DNA from 3 places in the Paenibacillus sp. WC2504 genome. Region 3 is predicted to be linked to each of the others. Evidence: riboswitches for the same ligand, from Rfam matches in the RefSeq annotation. Region 3 holds a riboswitch; each other region holds the start of a gene.
What was found. Region 3 has a riboswitch for cyclic di-GMP ahead of ACUN27_RS01675 (putative bifunctional diguanylate cyclase/phosphodiesterase). Riboswitches for the same ligand answer to the same signal wherever they lie in the genome.

Region 1 (4,245 bases), 5.9 Mb from region 3:
GATTAAAACGGGCTTCCCATGCGGCTTTGGGGAGTCCTTTTTTTATTCGACAAAAACATATAATTAAGGACACGAACTACCGTTTTTCGTGTATAATGAGTTCTTGATCTCATTTCTTAACCTTTGGTAAATTATCAGCGAGAGGAGTTCTGACAGATGAATCGATTACGTGGTTTTCTTGGTTCGTATCATCCGATTGTACATACGTTAATTTTGGGAACGGTCATGGCCAGAGCGGCGTCTTCCATGAGTCTGCCTTTTCTGGCGATTTACTTAGCTAAACATACGTCGATGAGCGCAGTAATGATTGGGGTCGTAATTGGAATGGGAGCCTTGGCAGGAACAGTCGGAGGTTTTATCGGCGGTAATTTATCGGACCGATTCGGCCGACGCATTATCATGCTCGCTGCACTTTTTGGATGGGCGGTTGTGTTTGTAGGTTTTAGTATCGTGAAACTACCGGTTTTGTTCATGATGCTGAACATGCTGAACGGCTTGTGCCGCTCCTTCTACGAACCGGTCTCGCAAGCCTTGATGGCGGATTTGACCGAGCCGGCCAAGCGACTCAGTGTGTTTTCAATGAGATACATGGCCATCAATGTTGGTGTTGCTATAGGACCTTTATTGGGTGCTTTTTTTGCAACAATGGACGGAGCACTGCCGTTTCTACTCACTGGAATCGTATATTTTATCTATGCGGTTACCCTCTACGTTCTCCTTATCGTTTTTGGTATTAAGCAAATAGAAGGGGAGAAGAAACAACCTGTTACGTTTGTCTCTGCATTGCGGGTTATTCAACGTGATGTCACGTTTCGCTATTTTATTCTTGGCGGAATTATAGGGGCTATTGGCTACTCGCAAGTCATGGTGACACTATCGCAATATTTGGAGCAGAACTTCACTGAAGGTGTTAAACTGTTTGCTGTCCTCATGAGTGTCAATGCCATTGTGGTAATTGCGATGCAAATACCGCTTACACGGATTTCTGATAAGTACTCGCCACTTGTAGCGATTATTTTAGGAAATTTGATGTTTGCGTTAGGCGATATCGGTTTTGCATTCTCGCATTCGTTAGTACCCATGATTATTTCCATGGCGATTTTTACACTAGGAGAAATATTGAATTACCCCGCGGCCAACATGCTGATTGATAAGCTGGCACCGGAACATATGCGCGGTACTTATTTTGGTGCACAAACGTTAACCAACGTAGGTCATTTTATGGGACCTTGGGTTGGCGGCTTTCTGCTCGTAGCGTATGGGGGCACTGCACTTTATCTGGTCATCGCCTTTGTAACCCTTGCGGGATCTCTCTTTTATTGGAAAGGTGCCAATAATCTACAAGCACTGCCCAAAAATAGGTCGAAAAAAGAAGTTTTTTGATAAATAATGCAAAATTAGTTCTTGCGAACTATACGATTTCAAAAGAACTTCCCTTATTCTTGAGAGTGTAGTTATTTCTTGTAAAAGACTTCACAACACATCTCGACAATGGCAAAACTGACGAAAGTCAGTGACGCAAAGCTACAGGGGCTACCTTGTTCATGAATCGGACTCGTTGCCAGCCAGCTGCCGAACGATTGGGTATTCAACTTAGATCCCCTCCGATCGGTACACTATGGTGGGGTTTTTCTCTGTCATAACTTTCATAAACTATGGATAAAAGGAGGACCAAGCAGCATGCAGTCTGATTTACATGAAGAGCAAAAAGTAACATCACTTTGCGGCAATCATGTTGCCCGTTTGGTGCCATCCTCGGATGGACCAAAGCTATTGATTAATTTAGAAGAGTACGCGCTTAATGAATCTTGCTGGGATGTTGAAATGTTTCAGGGGAGAAGCAACAGCATTTTGATTTTCTATTGGAAAGGTGAAGTTAAGCTTTCTGTGAAAATGCCTCCGATGCCGCAAATTGAAGCATTTATGACTAGACTCTACCAAATTTTAACTTCCAAATTAAGAACGGTTCAGCCCATATAGGCGAACTGTTTTTTTTTATCCCAAAAGCTCTAATGACAAAATGATTGTCACAAATCGACAGGTACTGATATAATGATACACATATTCATACATAGTTCTTAAGTACTAACTTCGTAGGGGGATTTGCGCTATGCGATTAATTACGCGTTCGGATTTTGACGGTTTAGTATGCGCAATGCTTTTCAAAAAGCTAAACATGGTCGATGAAATGAAATTCGTTCATCCCAAAGATATGCAGGATGGTCTGATCGAGGTTACCGAGAACGATATTTTGGCGAATGTGCCTTATGTTGCAGGTTGCGGATTATGGTTTGACCATCATTCCAGTGAACTTGAGCGGATGGGTGAGAAAGTAGCTTTCAAAGGGGAAACCCGTATTGCACCAAGCGCAGCACGCGTCGTATATGATTATTATGGTGGGCAAGAAACCTTTGGTGATATTGATGATATTATGCAAGGCGTAGATAAAGCGGATGCTGCACAATTCAGTAAAGAAGATATTTTGAATCCAACGGGTTGGGATTTATTATCGTTCATCATGGATGCCCGTACGGGTTTAGGACGCTACCGGGACTATCGAATTAGCAATTATCAACTAATGGAAGAGCTTGTGGATCACTGTGCAGTGATGACGGTCGATCAAATTATGGAGCTTCCGGACGTTAAGGAGCGGGTTGAACGGTATTATGAATTGGATGCTCTATACCGTGAAATGCTTGCAAAGCATACATATACAGAAGGAAATGTGATCATTACGGATCTTCGTGATGTGGAAACCATCTATCCTGGTAACCGTTTCATGGTTTACGCGCTTTATCCAGAGCAGAATGTATCCATTTGGATCGTGGACGGACGTAACAAACAAAATTGTGTATTTGCTTGTGGACACAGCATTGTGAACCGCACCTCTCAAACGAACATCGGGACTTTGATGCTCCAAAATGGTGGAGGCGGTCACCACGCAGCAGGTACGTGTCAGGTAGAATATGCGCAAGCAGAGAATATTTTGAAGAAAATTGTTGAAACGATGAGAGCAGACGGATAAAATAAGAATCGAGCCGCAGGATGGGTAATTCCCGGAATGCGGTTTATTTATGGAGTCGGGAGGCATGTTAGTGAAAATCGATCGCATTCATCATGTGGCCATTATTAGCTCGAATTACGAAAAGTCGAAGCATTTCTATGTTGATTTACTAGGAATGACGATCGTAAATGAGTTGTACCGGGCAGAACGTGATTCCTACAAGCTGGATTTGCGCATAGGAGAAACAGAGCAGCAGATTGAGTTGTTTTCGTTCCCTAATCCACCCTTAAGAGTGGATAGACCGGAAGCGCGAGGACTTCGACACTTGGCATTTGTAGTTGGAAATATGGACGAAAGCGTCAAGGAACTAGAGAGCAAGGGAATTGCGGTTGAACCGGTACGAATTGATCCCATAACAGGTGATCGGTATACGTTTTTTGCAGACCCAGATGGACTCCCGTTAGAGTTGGTGGAACATGCCGAACGATGATTTATCAAAAAATGAGCAAAAAACAAAATTAGGATTTGCAATAGGATGCCTATGGAGTATTCTGCTGTCTATTCCGCTTTGGGCCATAATCATATGGCTATCGATGAAAAAATAAATCCCTCAAACGCTCGACTGAACAGGGTCGGATTAGCGGTTGGGGGATTTTTTTTGTTGGCTATTGGTGGTATAAAACTAGTAAACGTTGATGCGTCGTATAATTCCGTTTAGGCTGTCATAAATCACGATGTTACCACGATGATCGATAGTAAAAAGGAAACTGCCCTTGAAGCTTAAAGCGCCAGGACCATTAACTTGATCGGTAATGGATTTACCATCAATGATTTTATCATTTTCGGCGGGCTGCTCATAGGTTTGTGTTTTCGGATCATATAAACCCTTGTTATAGGTCAAAAGAGCAACATTAGTGTACTCATCCATTTTACCAGCAACATCAACTTGATAAACCTTAGTAGTATCTGAAATGTAGAAATATCCATTCCTCGATGAGGCTCCTGTTATTTGATCCAAATTAACACTCGCTACCTCAGTAATAGTGCCGTCCAAGTTAACCTTGCTGATTTTTTTATTCGTTTTATCAAGGAGATACATTTTCCCGTCTGTGTTTAAAGAAACGTAACTTGCCTTCTTATCAGGTAGGAGTCCAATTACTTTACTCTCGTTCGGTACCTGAAAGTCGAATACTTTCCCCAAAAATACATTGCTGTAGTAAAAGTGATCTTGATCTAAAAAC
Region 2 (4,245 bases), 6.4 Mb from region 3:
GTCATTAAAGGATCACTCACATTCTTGTGTAGTTGAAATGCCTAATACACTGTATGTGTAAATGCCTAGTTGGTGATTAGTTTACTGAAATTGGGCGAAAATAAAACCGGACACATCCATATGGATGAGCCCGGTTTAGAGGATTAATTGCTGATAATTTCATTTTTAGCGTCTTCTTTGATTTGATTATACTGTTCTTTGTAAGTATTGATGATGCTTGTATCATACCCATTGTCCGTTAGCTTCGTGTCTAAATCATTCATGAGCCGATTAAACGTTGCATCGGTTTCAGCAATTTTATTCAATGCCTCTGCAATTAAATTCTTATCTTGCGTGTTTTTATATTGATTATATAAAGATGTCAGTTCTTCTTTACTTTTTGCTTGAAGCTGTCTGAGCTGAGCTTCCGTCTCGGATTTGAGTGCATCCAAAGATGGTTTTGTTATATTTCCACCTCCGCTGCCGCCAGTCCCACCACCACCAATCGCGCCTCCACCTCCAGCTGCTGGAGCTTGAGGATCCGGTTTAGGAGTTTCAGGAACCTTAATCTCAGGATCTTTAACATCAGGAGTAGTCACAGCTGAAACCGTGTAAGTTTCTGGATCCCAACTAATCGTTTTGCCAACAGACTCAGAGAAAAAACGCATAGGCACATATAGACTACCGTCGACGATGTAACCAGGTAAATCATCAGAAGGGCTCTTCGCGACACCATCGAAAATAAAGGCAACCTTCTCTTTGTACACATTTAACTTGCTAGAGACTAACTTGGATTTATCTATCTTCTCATTGCTTTTTGAATAAACCTGTGTGTTGAGCTTGTACTCTTTAATGTTAACTTTGTCTGCTTCTTTAGGTTCGGAAATCGTTACTGTGTATGTATCTGCATCCCATTTCACTGCTTTATCCAAAGAATAAGAAATGAACCTGATCGGGACATAAGTACTACCTTCATAGATAAAACCCATTTGACCTTCCGGCGGCGCGTACTCCTTACCGTCGAACTTGAAATGCATAGGGATTTGATAGACATCCACGTCTACGGGGGTCTGTGAGGCAGATGCTCCAGTACTTATTCCCAATAATAGAGCTAATGATAATCCTGCTGCTGTTGTGTAATGTTTTTTCACTTTCATATAATAGACACCTCGTATAGTTATTTGGTTGTAGTGACTTACCCAACTTTTATTTCAGCATTTGAAGACTTGGAATAGGCGGCAATATTCAGCAATCAGCAACAATAGTAACAATAGACCATATTACCCATTTAAAAACATAACTGCTAAACCGTTTTCCCCTCCCTGCCTATCAAATTAAAAGACTCCATGTTATAAATACACTTTTTTAAAAAAACACTTGTTAATTTAACAGGGAAATAACAACAATGTTGAGAATAAGAAATTAACTATTTACAAAGTCCAAGTACTATAACTCTCTTTAAATTTGTAATGTCTAAACAGCTGTATTAATCCTAAACAAAGAGGTGCTGCATTTTGATTAATGACATGGATGAAAACAAAAATAATCGTATTTTTATGTTTAAAGGTTGTTTATGGGGATTGCTTATTATGATCCCATTTTGGAGTGTAGTTATCTATTTCATAATAAAGTACTTGTAAGTGCTAGTATCTTAGTGCCTTAAATAAAAAAAGCACCCAAAAAGGTGCTCTAATCTTTCTTTTTATGTTAAACAAACCTGTCCAATAACTTCATTTCCTTTTTCAAAGCGCTGGGCATCGTCATTCAAGAAAGTGGATACTGCGTTTTGAGAAATCTCATTCGTAAACATAGTCTCAGCCATCTCGTCTGCTCGTTTTGCAACAGTACATATACTAAAATAAAAAATACACCCCACAATCCAAAAAATAGTCAATATGATTAGCCAAATCATACTCTTCTCTACCTCCTAATAGTTTGTTCCACATAAGAATCAGACGGAGGCCGTATTCGGCAGCTGGCTGACATACTGATTATTTTCTCAGCTTAGTCCCTCTAGCTTTGCGTCACTGACTTTCATCAATTTTGCCATTGTCTTACGATTTATGTGATTGTCGTTTATAGGATTATTTTAGCAAACGATACAGATGCGACATCTGCCATCCGAACCATTATTCGGATCAACACTTAGGTATAACGAACTATATTTCGCTATTTTTCGCCTTTCGTACCGTTTGACATATATGTGACACAGACAAATACAGCAGGATACCAAATATAGCACCCACTGCGTCTAAAACGACATCTGCCGGTTTAGAGCTTCGATCCTTAATAAAACTTTGGTGGAATTCATCCGATACTGCGTATACCGTGCATAATAACACAGAAATGAGAAAGTTCCTGCCAAAACCGCATCGCAAAAATACATGGAGTAAGCGGGCAATTAGCCCTCCGAGTACTCCATATATGAATAGATGAGCAAATTTACGTACTAAAAATTCCACGAAACTGCTTGCACTACTCGTTTTTAGACTTATTGTCTCAGCACCATAATTAATACTAGTACCCAAAAAATGTTCGTTTATCGTTTTTTCAGATATTTTCTTTTTAATCCACGGTTTAAGATCCTGCATTTGATGAGTCTGAGAAGAGAGTCCATAAATCAAGCCAAGCAATATTAAAATTGGGAGCACATACAATAGAAACTTAAGAATGTTTGATTTCTTTATCATGATGTATCACCCACAGGTTCCGTATAAACTCTCTAACCTATTTACTTGATAAAGCTTTTTCAATTTGACCAATTGCACTGCCTTGCGCCGCTTGCTTCATAGAATAATAGGATTGCTTCCAGTCATCAATCTCTCCAGAGCTTACTCCTGCTTTCGCTGCATCCGAAAGTATCCCATTAAAGTTAGTATCACACTTCGACTCCGCATCCACAAACTTTTGCATAAACATGCTTTGCAGCTCTTTAAGCCCAAGATCTTTCTTTCCTTTCTTTGCACTCACTATACCGGAGACAAGATTGTTGATATTGCCTTGGCAGCTGGTTTTTAATGAATCTAGCTTGGCAGTGTAGACCGCGATAAGTGATGGGTCAGATTTTTGGTCAGATGGTGTAGAAGACGGCTGGACTTGACTTGGCAGCTGTTCTTCATCTGCATGTTCAACATTCTCTTGTTTATTGTTCTGCTCTTGAACTTGCTGGCTATCCAGTGACTTTTCCTTATTTTTTAACTCAGCGAGAATTTTCTTGCGTTCTTCTGTGTCATACACGCCAATTAACTCAATTGGATAACTAGGGTCAAGGATTTTTAACTCCTTACCGTAGGGCATAGTAATTGCTCGCAGTGACTCTATTTCTTCCGTTGAAAGTTTAGAAAGAAGTAAGTCGCGAATTTTTTGTTTCTCATTATTGGAAAGCTTATCACTGGCCTGACCAGTCAAGTAGTATACTTCTTTCAAACTAAGACCTGACTTTAGTAAGATAGCCGCTGCATCCAAAGCATCTTGAGATTGAATTGGTTTGGTAGCAAATTCATTCGCTTTGTCAACAGGGGATGAAATGAAAGAAGGAAGAGTTGTGGAATTTGTTTTGCTACTATCTTCTCCCCCCTCTCGCTTTTCTTCAACGACATCTTTACTAACAGTTGCGTGCCGCTTCAACACATCTTCCACTTGGATAGAATGAATTTTGTAATATATATATCCTATTGCCACAAACAATATGATAGATACCGAACTAACTATCCATATAGTCCATCGAATCCAAGGTTTTAAATTTCTCACAATAGGTACATCCTCATTTCTTGCAGTTCTAACATAGTATCAATTTTCACTTTATTTTCACATCAGACATACACAGGCTTCCTTTTCAGCGCCTGGTTGGCTATTTTCAGTAAATACTTACCATATTCATTTTTCATCATAGGTTCCGCCAAATTTAAAAGCTGCTCCCGTGATATATATCCTCTGTTAAAAGCAATCTCCTCAAGACAAGCTATTTTTAGACTTTGTCTCTTCTCTATGGTCTCAATAAACTGTGAAGCTTTTAGTAGGGATTCATGTGTGCCAGAGTCCAGCCAGGAATACCCTCTGCCAAGAATCTCAACATTTAACAGTTCTAGATGTAAATACTCTTTATTAATATCGGTAATTTCAAGTTCACCACGATCGGAAGGTCTGATTCTTTTGGCAATCTCAACAACCTTATTATCATAGAAGTAAAGTCCAGTGACTGCATAATTCGAGCGAGGTATATTTGGCTTCTCCTCAATTGATATAGCCTTTCCTCTTTCATCAAAA
Region 3 (4,245 bases):
GCGACATCGACAATCACTGGGCTAAGAACGAGCTTCAACTGATGCTGGACTATCAAGCACTTGATGTGCAGGATGGCAAAGTCAACCCGGATCAATTGATTAAACGGGGCGAGCTGGTCAAAATGCTGGTTATCGCGATGAATGGCGGGAACGGTGGCATCTATTACGGAGCGGATCGCAAAGCTTCCTTTGCGGATGTAAGCAACGCTTCCCCTTATTTTGCCTATGTCGAAAATGCGGTTGACCGCGGTTTGCTGGACGTTGGCGCTGATTTCAACCCAGAAGCTACGCTAAGTCGCGAAGAGATGGCACAATTGATCGTTAAGGCACTTGGATACAAAAACCTGGCGAAATTCGACGGCGTGTTCAACAGCCAATTCGCGGATGCCGCTGAAGTTAAGCAAGTAGGTACCGCTGCGATTGTGGTAGGGCTTAACATTATGTCCCTCAACGATGGCAAGTTTGCGCCGCAACAAGAAGTGTCAAGGGCACAAGCAGCAAGCGCGTTTTACCGTTTCTTGCAGAAACGGGCGGAGCTGCAAGATCAGCCACGTTACTACTACTAGGAAGCCGGTATGAGGATCATAGTTCCCCAATAGTGCGAGATTCGCGTGGTCATTACCGTATATACTGAAAAAAAGGCTATCTTACAGGTCATAGACCCGCAAGATAGCCCTTTCTTCACGCGCTTATTCATGTTCTAAAACATTGGAAATACATAATGAACTAAGAAATATAGAACTCCGAAGATGATGATGATGTAAGCTGCATACTTAATGAAGGTGGAAGCTACTAAACTGGAATCCGATTTTTTCTCTACATGGCGTTCTTCAATGTCAATATTACGTGGTTGTGTCGACATAGCAATCACTCCCTTATAAAGTATCTTGCTAGTTAATACCCGCCATATTTTGGAGTGAAACATCAGCATTCATAAAATGTTCCAATAATATTTTCTTACAGGCGCTCCTCAGTGTGCTACAATAATCTTTAAAATTTATTACGCATATTGGAGAGAAAGGAAGTAAGAGAAAATGGTTGTTTCCGGAAAAGTAGGTTTGGAAGAAATTATTAGGGCCAATCATGTGCTCAGCAAGGTGATCGAACCATCGCCTCTGCAACGCAATGAGCTGCTCTCTAACTTGTATGAATGTAACGTTTATTTGAAACGTGAAGATATGCAGGTCGTTCGTTCTTTTAAAATTCGCGGAGCGTACAATGTGATCCAAAGTTTGACCCCGGAAGAACGCGAAGCGGGAGTCGTGTGCGCAAGCGCAGGCAATCACGCACAAGGCGTTGCTTACTCTTGTAAGCAGTTGGGAATTGAAGGGAAAATCTTCATGCCAACGACGACGCCAAGGCAAAAAATCTCGCAGGTGAAGTTGTTTGGCGGATCTTTTGTAGAAGTGATTCTGACAGGGGATTCTTTCGATGATTCATCTAATCACGCCAAGGCCTACTGTGCCAAAGAAAATAAGGTGTTCATTCACCCTTTTGATGATATTCGCACGATCGCGGGACAAGGGACTGTCGGTCTGGAAATTATGAATCAGATGTCCGATACGCCTGACTTTATTTTTGCCACCATCGGGGGCGGCGGTCTTGTAGCTGGTGTGGCGACTTATGTGGACAGCGTTTCTCCACGTACCAAGATTATTGGCGTTGAGCCAGAGGGCGCTGCAAGTATGCAGGCGTCGCTCAAGCAGGGCAAAGTCGTTACTTTGTCTACGATTGAGAAATTTGTAGACGGCGCAGCTGTGAAGCAGGTAGGCGAGCTTACCTTTGATATTTGCAAAGAAAAGCTGGACGATATTGTTGTTATTCCTTCAGGGAAGGAATGCACGACGATTCTGGAGCTTTACAACAACAACGCCATCGTGATTGAGCCAGCAGGGGCTCTGCCTGTTGCGGCGCTTGATGCTTACCGGGATCAAATTCGCGGCAAAAACGTAGTTTGTATCATCAGCGGTGGTAATAATGACATAGACCGGATGCAGCAAATCAAAGAAAGATCGCTCGTGTACGAGGGCTTGAAACATTATTTCATCCTCAATTTCCCTCAGCGTGCAGGCGCTTTGCGTGAATTTCTGGAGGAAGTTTTGGGGCCGACCGACGATATTACCCGGTTTGAGTATACGAAAAAGAACAATCGGGATGATGCTCCAGCACTAGTCGGCATCGAGCTGAAGAATAAAGATGATTATGAGGGTCTTATTGAACGTTTGTCCCGCAAGGACTATGATTATATCGAGATCAATAAAGATCCCAAACTTTTTAATTTGCTAATTTAACTAAAAATAGCCAGAGTAGAAAAAATTGTGATATAGTTAAATAGTCCTGCTTTTTCTTTGTTTACCTGAATATTGTAAAAGGCAAACTTGCCGAAAGGTAAGGACGCAAAGCTCCGGGTCTTAGGTTGCCGCCGCAACGATGATGGCTGGGCTGCCGAGAGGAGCAGTTTACCGATACAGGTACGCCTACGGCTATTCCAAATGGAATAGCCTTTTTTGATGACCGGAATGGAGGTTCCCCCCGAATGAGAAGCCTTTTTTTAAAGTGGATTCAACAGATGAAAGATCAGGAGCTCCGCTATGTGGGCATCCTTGGTTTCTTTCTGCTGACGGCTAATCTACTTGCTGCTGCTTCTTTTACATTTACCCCGAAGATGATAGTGTTCGTTCTCATTCAAGCACTTATTTGCTTCTTTTTTGCCATTCGCATCCGTCACCTGCGGCTTAACAGCATCGAACAGGAGGAGAAGAGTAAGCAGCTGGCTTACTTGGCTTACCATGATACATTAACGGGATTGCCGAATCGACGGCTGTTCGAGGACCGCTTAAAGCGCGTGCTCCTTCATGCTCAGCGCTATGACCAGCTAGCAGCAGTTGTATTTCTCGACATGGATAGATTCAAGGAGGTTAATGATTCCTATGGCCATGCCTCTGGTGATCAGCTCATTCGATTGGCTGCGGAGAGATTGTTAGGCTGTCTGCGTGGTTCGGATACGGTGTATCGGCAGGGTGGCGACGAGTTTATTATTTTGCTTGAATCTTTTACCAAACCGGAAGACGTCCGAGCAGTGGCTATGCGCATTCAAAATGTCCTGGATGAACCCTTTATCCTGGATGGAAAAACCGTTACGATAACCGCTAGTATGGGAATTGCATTATATCCGCTAGACGGCACTAAGCCCGAACAGCTTCTTCAGCGTGCAGATGAAGCGATGTACGAGGCCAAAAACCATGAGAATAGCCGCTTCCAGTTCTATGCGTCAGACATTGATACGATGGTGAAGAGCAAGGCTCACATGGAGAACGAGCTGCGCTTGGCTTTAGAGCAGGAACAGTTCGAATTACGGTATCAGCCGCAATATGAAATCGCAGGCCGCAAGCTCATCGGCATGGAGATCAGCCTCTACTGGGAGAAGGGGGCTAAGCAGCTTAGCAAGCTCATGGATTGGCGGAAAGCAGCGGATGAACTGGGATTCATGGTGCCTATCGGCAAGTGGGCGTTTCAGACCGCGTGCAGGCAGATGAGAGACTGGCAGAAGGCCGGTCAAGAGCCGCTCCGAATGACGTTCACCATTAAATCTTCGCAGTTTAAAGATGATCATTTTATTGCCCATATAGCTGATGTGCTGCAAGAAACAGGTATCGATCCCAGTCTGGTCGAGCTGGACCTTACGGAGAGCATCACGTCTTCCAACGTGCAAGAAGCAAGCAAGAAGCTGACGATGCTGAAAAAGCTTGGCGTACGCATTGCCATGGATGACTTGTGTACGGGGCTTTTTACACGAAGCGGGCTGGAAGGTATGCCGCTGGATAGTGTAAAGCTGGACAGCACGCTGATCAGAGACCTTGTCGATGATGACGAAAATCAACTGCTTGCAGCTGCTATCGTTCGGATGGCCCACCGATTAGGGTTAAAGTTAATTGCGAAAGGTGTCGAAACGGAAGAGCAATTCGAATACCTGAAATTTCTGCAATGTACGGAGGTGCAAGGAAAACTGTTCAGCAATCCGCTATCCTCCGATCAATTCCTGACATTGATGACCATAAAAAATTAAAAATAGGTCATCTAGATTTTATTGACCGGCGGTAGTATAATAAATAATTGGGGCTTAAAACCTATATTGTGGGGCTTTACAAAAAGACCATGTCAACTTGGTTAACATCACGAATTATGATCATTTGCTGCAGGATTGCTTTTCACTTAAGTTGCAAAGTGATACACTCGGTCTATGAT

Region 1: another riboswitch for cyclic di-GMP. It lies ahead of ACUN27_RS28290 (hypothetical protein); the one in region 3 lies ahead of ACUN27_RS01675 (putative bifunctional diguanylate cyclase/phosphodiesterase).
Region 2: another riboswitch for cyclic di-GMP. It lies ahead of ACUN27_RS30595 (hypothetical protein); the one in region 3 lies ahead of ACUN27_RS01675 (putative bifunctional diguanylate cyclase/phosphodiesterase).

The regions. Positions count from the first base shown of each region.
Region 1 covers NZ_JBQZFH010000001.1:6,272,705-6,276,949, reverse strand. The annotation lists gene ACUN27_RS28295 (MDR family MFS transporter) at 157-1,383, shown strand; cyclic di-GMP riboswitch class I at 1,484-1,577, shown strand; gene ACUN27_RS28290 (hypothetical protein) at 1,681-1,980, shown strand; gene ACUN27_RS28285 (exopolyphosphatase) at 2,111-3,025, shown strand; gene gloA2 (SMU1112c/YaeR family gloxylase I-like metalloprotein) at 3,096-3,494, shown strand; gene ACUN27_RS28275 (stalk domain-containing protein) at 3,687-4,245, opposite strand, start outside.
Region 2 covers NZ_JBQZFH010000001.1:6,764,932-6,769,176, forward strand. The annotation lists gene ACUN27_RS30585 (hypothetical protein) at 1-20, opposite strand, end outside; gene ACUN27_RS30590 (copper amine oxidase N-terminal domain-containing protein) at 144-1,136, opposite strand; gene ACUN27_RS30595 (hypothetical protein) at 1,682-1,891, opposite strand; cyclic di-GMP riboswitch class I at 1,947-2,037, opposite strand; gene ACUN27_RS30600 (VanZ family protein) at 2,139-2,669, opposite strand; gene ACUN27_RS30605 (hypothetical protein) at 2,707-3,729, opposite strand; gene rfbA (glucose-1-phosphate thymidylyltransferase RfbA) at 3,792-4,245, opposite strand, start outside.
Region 3 covers NZ_JBQZFH010000001.1:368,673-372,917, forward strand. The annotation lists gene ACUN27_RS01660 (S-layer homology domain-containing protein) at 1-566, shown strand, start outside; gene ACUN27_RS01665 (hypothetical protein) at 701-862, opposite strand; gene ilvA (threonine ammonia-lyase IlvA) at 1,035-2,291, shown strand; cyclic di-GMP riboswitch class I at 2,362-2,450, shown strand; gene ACUN27_RS01675 (putative bifunctional diguanylate cyclase/phosphodiesterase) at 2,537-4,066, shown strand.